Regions from separate parts of the Actinomadura napierensis genome, predicted to be linked through region 2. Evidence: predicted binding sites of a transcription regulator. Region 2 holds the regulator's gene; the other holds the start of a gene.

Region 1 (3,404 bases), on a different contig from region 2:
GTGCCGGAACGCCCAGCCGCCGGTCGGTGTGCCCCCCGACCCGTCCGGGTCGGACACCATTCCGTCCAGGGTGATGAACTGAATGACGATGACGCTCACGATGGATGTCCCTTCGGTCGATGCTCACCCGTATGTACCGACGGCATCGGTCCGACTCATCGCCTTCGGCCGAACTCGTCGACAGAAACCTTCTCCGGCAGGTCGAGCGCCTGGACACGCTGCCGGCCTCGGCGGCAATGGTGAGCGAAAACCTTATTGGCAGCGCGTCACGATGCGTTTGGGGCCGTGGCTGATGAGGTCGTTTGTAGCGGGCGGGCTGTGTCCGGCCGGGACCGGTAGCCGACCGCCTTGACGAGGAGGTCGCGGACGGACCGGGGCTCGGTCTTCAGCAGGCCGGTCAGGTCGGTGTCGCGGGCTTCCATGAGGCCCGCGTTGATGTTGGCGAACAGCGAGAGGGAGTGTCCGGCCTGGTAGGGCTCAAGGCCGAAGGTCGCCAGCCCTTCCCGTGCTTCGCCGAGGGGGATCGGCCGGTAGTCGACCGGACGGCCGAGCGTCTCGGTGAGCACCTCGGCGATGTCCCGGCCCCCGACGGCGGTGACCCCTTCCAGTTCGTACGTCTTCCCGGCGTGACGGCCGCGGCCGCCCGCCGCGAGGTCCTCCCGCGTTTCGGACGCGACGCGGACCGCACGTCCGCGAGATCCTCCCTCGCGACGACCGACACCCGGCCCGCCCGCAGCGGGCGGCGAAGACACCGGTCTCGGCGGCGGAGGCGTCGCCCGCCACCGCCAGCCCCACGGGCACCTCGGCGTACAGGCCGTTGCGCAGGACCGTCACGCCGAACGGTGCCGCGGCCAGGCGCGCCTCGGTCCAGCGGGTGCGCCAGCGCGAGGGACACCAACTCGCCCGAGCCCACCAGGCTCGTGTAGATGACGTGCCGGACGCCCGCTGCGGCGGCCGCGTCGACCACCGCCCCATGACAGGCCAGGACCACGTCGTCCTCCGCGTACCCGGCGGAGACGAACACCAGCACGTCGACGCCCTGAAAGGCTCCGGCCAGGCTCGCGGGGTCGTCGAAGTCGACCCGGCGTGCGGTCGAGCCGCCGCCGGAGCTGCTGCCCGCCGCCACCTCCAGGCCGCCGACCGCGGACAGGCCGTCCAGGATCAGGCCGCCGAGCGACCCGGAAACACCGGTCACGAGAATCATCGGGACACTCCCTGCGTTGATCGGTGAAAGCAGTTCCGAGCATCCGCGCAAATCGGCGGAGCCGTAAGGACTGTCGAAGGGTGGCGGCGGTTCGGCGGGCTGCAGCGGGCGATCCCGGGGATCTCGCAGCGCATGCTGACGCTGACCACCAAGCGGCTCTGCCGGGACGGCCTGGTCGAGCGGACCGTCTACCCGACCATCCCGCCGCGGACCGACTACCGCCTCACAGCGATGGGACGCGGCTTCTCCGACGCTGTCCGAGCCCTCGCGGACTGGTCACGCGACCACAGGGACGCCCTCGGCGACGCCCGCGCCCACTGGGACGCCGACCATCCCGACGCCGCCGACCTCGGCGGGACGGCGGGGTGATCGCTGAGAGCGAACGTTGTTGAGGAAATTAATAGCTGCTCCGTTTTCTTGAGTGTGTATGACTCAACTTGATGTTGGGTTCCCGGGAGACCGGGACGGCCCCTCCCGAGGGGGCCGCGACGACGGACTTGGAGTGAGCATGAGCGAGACCCTGACGCTGCCGGTGCTGCCCCTGGACGACGGGGCCGTTCTGCCGGGCATGGTGGTGCCCCTCGACCTGTCCGAGAGCGGGGAGGTCCGGGCGGCCGTCGAGGCCGCGAAGGCGGTGGCGCAGCCCAAGGGACCGGGCATCCGGTCGGCGGGCAAGCCGCGGGTGCTGCTGGTGCCGCGGGTGAACGGGCAGTACGCCGGCGTGGGCACGCTCGGCGTCATCGAGCAGGAGGGGCGGCTGCCGGGCGGGGAGCCCGGCGTGGTCGTCCGCGGTGTGCAGCGGGTGCGGATCGGGACCGGGACGACCGGGCCGGGCGCGGCGCTGTGGGTCGAGGGCGCCGCGATCGAGACGCCGCCGGCGAGCGGGCGCGCGCAGGAGCTGGCCAAGGAGTACAAGGGCCTGGTCAGCGCGATCCTGCAGAAGCGCGGCGCGTGGCAGGTCGTGGACGTGGTGCAGCAGATCGACGACCCCTCGACGCTGGCCGACAACGCCGGGTACGCGCCGTACCTGACCACCGAGCAGAAGGTCGAGGTGCTGGAGACGATCGACGTCGTCGAGCGGCTCGAGCTGGTCATCGGCTGGACGCGCGACCACCTCGCCGAGCTGGACGTGGCGGAGACCATCCGCAAGGACGTCCAGGAGGGCATGGAGAAGACGCAGCGGGAGTTCCTGCTGCGGCAGCAGCAGGAGGCCATCCGCAAGGAGCTGGCCGAGCTGAACGGCGACCCGGCGGACGAGGAGGACGACTACCGGGCCCGGATCGAGGCCGCGAACCTGCCGGAGAAGGTCCGCGAGGCGGCGTTGAAGGAGGTCGACAAGCTGGAGCGGTCGTCCGACGCCTCGCCGGAGGGCGGCTGGATCCGCACGTGGCTGGACACCGTCCTCGACATCCCGTGGAACGAGCGGACCGAGGACGCCTACGACATCGCGGGCGCGCGGGAGATCCTGGACGCCGACCACGCCGGGCTCGATGACGTCAAGGAGCGCATCATCGAGTACCTGGCGGTGCGCAAGCGCCGAGAGGACCGCGGCCTCGGCGTCGTGGGCGGACGGCGGAGCGGCGCAGTGCTGGCGCTGACCGGGCCTCCCGGGGTCGGCAAGACCTCGCTGGGCGAGTCGGTCGCGCGGGCGATGGGCCGCCAGTTCGTGCGCGTCGCGCTCGGCGGCGTCCGGGACGAGGCGGAGATCCGCGGTCACCGGCGCACGTACGTGGGCGCGCTGCCGGGACGGATCGTCCGGGCGATCCGCGAGGCGGGCTCGATGAACCCCGTCGTGCTGCTGGACGAGGTCGACAAGGTCGGCGCGGACTACCGGGGCGACCCGACCGCGGCGCTGCTGGAGGTCCTGGACCCCGAGCAGAACCACACGTTCCGCGACCACTACCTGGAGGTCGAGCTCGACCTGAGCGACGTGCTGTTCCTCGCGACCGCGAACGTGGTGGAGGCGATCCCCGGGCCGCTGCTCGACCGGATGGAGCTCGTCCAGCTGGACGGCTACACCGAGCACGAGAAGGTCACCATCGCCCGCGACCACCTGCTGCCGCGCCAGCTCGACAAGGCCGGGCTGGAGGCGTCGGAGGTGACGTTCGGCGACGACGCGCTGCGGATGCTGGCGGCGGAGTACACCCGCGAGGCGGGCGTCCGGTCGCTGGACCGGTCGATCGCGCGGGTGCTGCGGAAG
Region 2 (3,404 bases):
GCGAGGACGTCTCCAGGTCGCCGTCGCGCTCGGCGCGGTCCGCCTCGCCGCGCAGCTGGTCGATCCTCTCCTTGATCTCGCCGACCCGGTTCAGCTCCGCCTTCTCCCGCTCCCAGCGGGCGTTCAGCCCGTTCAGGTGCTCCTGCTTGTCGGCGAGGTCGGCGCGGAGGCGTTCGAGGCGCTGCTGGGACGCCTCGTCGGTCTCCTTCTCCAGGTTCATCTGCTCCATCTTCAGCCGGTCCACCGCGCGCAGCAGCTCGTCGATCTCGACGGGCCGGGAGTCGATCTCCATGCGCAGCCGCGACGCGGCCTCGTCCACCAGGTCGATGGCCTTGTCCGGCAGGAACCGGGACGTGATGTAGCGGTCCGACAGCGTCGCCGCCGCGACCAGCGCCGAGTCGTTGATCTGCACCTTGTGGTGCGCCTCGTAGCGGCCCTTCAGCCCGCGCAGGATCGCGATCGAGTCCTCCACGGACGGCTCGCCCACGAACACCTGCTGGAACCGGCGCTCCAGCGCCGGGTCCTTCTCGATCCGCTCCCGGTACTCGTCGAGCGTCGTCGCGCCGATCATCCGCAGCTCGCCGCGCGCCAGCATCGGCTTCAGCATGTTGCCGGCGTCCATCGCGCCCTCGGCCGCGCCCGCCCCGACGACGGTGTGCAGCTCGTCGATGAACGTGACGACCCGCCCCTCGGACTCCTTGATCTCGTTCAGGACGGCCTTCAGCCGCTCCTCGAACTCGCCGCGGAACTTCGCGCCCGCGACCATCGCGGCGAGGTCCAGCGAGACGAGCCGCTTGCCGCGCAGCGACTCCGGCACGTCGCCCGCGACGATCCGCTGCGCGAGGCCCTCGACGACGGCGGTCTTGCCGACGCCGGGCTCACCGATCAGCACCGGGTTGTTCTTCGTCCGCCGCGACAGCACCTGCACGACCCGGCGGATCTCCGAGTCGCGCCCGATCACCGGGTCGAGTCGCCCCTCGCGCGCCGCCGCCGTGAGGTCGACGCCGTACTTCTCCAGCGACTGGTAGGTGCCCTCGGGGTTCTCGCTGGTCACGCGGGCGTGCCCGCGCACCTTCTCGAACGCGTCCAGCAGCGCCTGCGGCGTCGCCCCGAACTCCTTCAGCAGGCCCGCCGCCGGGCCGCCGTCCGCCGCGAGGCCCACCAGCAGGTGCTCGGTCGAGACGTACTCGTCCTCCAGCTGCTGCGCCCGCGCGCCCGCCGTGTTCACCGCCCGGCTCAGCTGCCCCGACAGCCGCGGCGTCGCGACCGTCGAGCCCTGCGCCTTCGGCATCGCCGCGAGCTGCTCCTCCGCCCGCCGCCGGATCGCCTGCCAGTCCGCGCCGACCGCCTCCAGCAGCGGCACCGCGGTGCCCTCCGGCAGCCCGATCAGCGCGACCAGCAGATGCTGCGGCTCCACCTCGGGGTGCCCCTCGGCCGCCGCCCGGCGGATCGCGACCGACACCGCCTCCTGGCTCTTCTGCGTCAGCTTGACGTCCATGTCCCCGTACTCCTGAGAGAGTTACTCCCGGTTGCGCTCGTGCCACACCACGACGCTGGTGTGCCTGATCGGCACCAGGTCGGAGCCGGGAGTGCCGCCCGGGTCCCCGTGCCGCCGCTGCTGCGCCAGGCGCGCCGCGACCGACCGGGTCGATTCGAGTTCGTTCGCGAGCTCCTCCAGGGCGGCGTGCGCCTTGGCGAGCTCCTCGCGGAGCCGCACGTTGTCGCGCTGCAGCTCCAGGATGTGCTTGATGCCGGAGAGGTTGACGCCCTCCTCCTGGGAGAGCCGCTGGATCTCGCGCAGCATCACGATGTCGCGCATCGAGTACCGGCGGCCCCGCCCGGCCGTGCGGCCGGGGCACACCAGCCCCATCCGGTCGTAGGTGCGCAGCGTCTGCGGGTGCAGTCCGGACAGCTGCGCCGCCACCGAGATCACATAGACCGGAGTGTCGTCGCCGAACGGTTCCACTGGCTCACTCCGTCCTCGCCTGCTGGAGCAGCTCACCGCGCAGGTCCTCGCCGGCGCCCGCGTCGCGGAGCCGCTCCAGCGCCTCGCGCGTCCGGTCGTCCAGCTTGCTCGGCACCTGCACGTCCACGGTGACGAGCAGGTCGCCCATGGTGCCGTCGCGGCGCGCCGCGCCGCGGCCCCGCACCCGGAACGTGCGGCCGTTCGGGGTGCCCTCCGGCAGGCGCAGCGTCACCGGCTGGCCCTGGAACGTCGGCACCCGGATCTCCGCGCCGAGCGCCGCCTCCGGGAACGTCACCGGGACGGTCATCGTCAGGTTGTCGCCGGTGCGTCCGAACACCTTGTGCGGCAGGACCTTGATGTTCACGTACAGGTCGCCCTGCGGGCCGCCGTTCTCGCCCGGCGCGCCCTTGCCCTTCAGCCGGATCCGCTGCCCGTCCGCGACGCCCGCCGGGACGCGCGCCTGGATGGTGCGGTCGGACTGCTTGCGGCCGCTGCCGTGGCAGGTCGGGCACGGGTCGTCCACGACCAGCCCGCGGCCGTGGCACTCCCGGCAGGGCTCCTGGAAGCCGAAGTTGCCGAGGTTGCGGGTCTCGTGCCCGGTGCCCTCGCAGTTCGGGCACACCCGCGGCACCGTGCCGGCCTTCGCGCCGGTGCCCCGGCACGACGGGCACGCCGCCTCGCTGGTCAGCTTGATCGGGACGGTCACGCCGTTCATCGCGCGCCCGAACGACAGCGTCACGTCCGTCTCCACGTCCGCGCCGCGCCGCGCCCGCCGCGTCCCGGTCCCGGTCCCCGTCGTGCGGGTGCCGCCGCCGCGGTTGAACAGGCCGCCGAACAGGTCGCCGATGCGCTCGCCCGCGCCGCCCGTCTGCGTGCCCCCGGTCTGCCCGAAGATGTCCCCCAGGTCGAAGGGGAAGCCCCCGCCGCCCTGCTGGCCGCGGAAACCGCCCGGCATGGACCGCACCGCGTCGTACTCCTTGCGGCGCTTGTCGTCCGACAGGACGTCGTACGCCTCGGAGACCTCCTTGAAGCGGTCCTCGGCGTCGGCGTCCCCCTTGTTGGCGTCCGGGTGGTACTTGCGCGCCAGCTTCCGGTAGGACTTCTTGATCTCCTCCTGCGAGGCCGACTTCGAGACACCGAGGACTTTGTAGTAGTCCTTCTCCAGGTAGTCCTTGGTGCTCACGGCGCCCCGCTCTCTGCTATCGCCACTTGCGTCGAATCTTCGTCCGCCCGGCCCCGGGCCCGTCTTCGCAGGGACGGGCCCGGGCGGGCGTCTTCGCTCCGCCCGGAGGCGGGATCACTCGTCGCCGTCGTCGCCGCTCTCGTCGTCGCCGCCGGCGTTCGGGTCGGGCTCGGCCACCGCGACGCGGGCGGGCCTCAGGACCCGCTCCCCGATCCGGTAACCGGGCTGCAGCACGTCCACCACGCTCGTCTCGGC

The links. Region 2 encodes HspR, which represses chaperone genes until heat shock. Its sites were predicted from a motif close to ANTTGAGTCNNNNNGACTCAANT; they were not measured.
Region 1: lon (endopeptidase La) is a predicted target of HspR. The motif match lies at 1,620-1,642, and genes of this name have one in related genera.

The regions. Positions count from the first base shown of each region.
Region 1 covers NZ_BAAAMR010000031.1:15,024-18,427, reverse strand. The annotation lists gene ABD296_RS18990 (dihydrofolate reductase family protein) at 1-99, opposite strand, end outside; gene ABD296_RS18985 (Rossmann-fold NAD(P)-binding domain-containing protein) at 267-566, opposite strand; partial or broken gene ABD296_RS18980 (NmrA family transcriptional regulator) at 959-1,204, opposite strand; gene ABD296_RS18975 (winged helix-turn-helix transcriptional regulator) at 1,337-1,573, shown strand; gene lon (endopeptidase La) at 1,713-3,404, shown strand, end outside.
Region 2 covers NZ_BAAAMR010000014.1:79,369-82,772, forward strand. The annotation lists gene clpB (ATP-dependent chaperone ClpB) at 1-1,498, opposite strand, end outside; gene ABD296_RS10950 (heat shock protein transcriptional repressor HspR) at 1,520-1,966, opposite strand; gene dnaJ (molecular chaperone DnaJ) at 1,971-3,149, opposite strand; gene grpE (nucleotide exchange factor GrpE) at 3,264-3,404, opposite strand, start outside.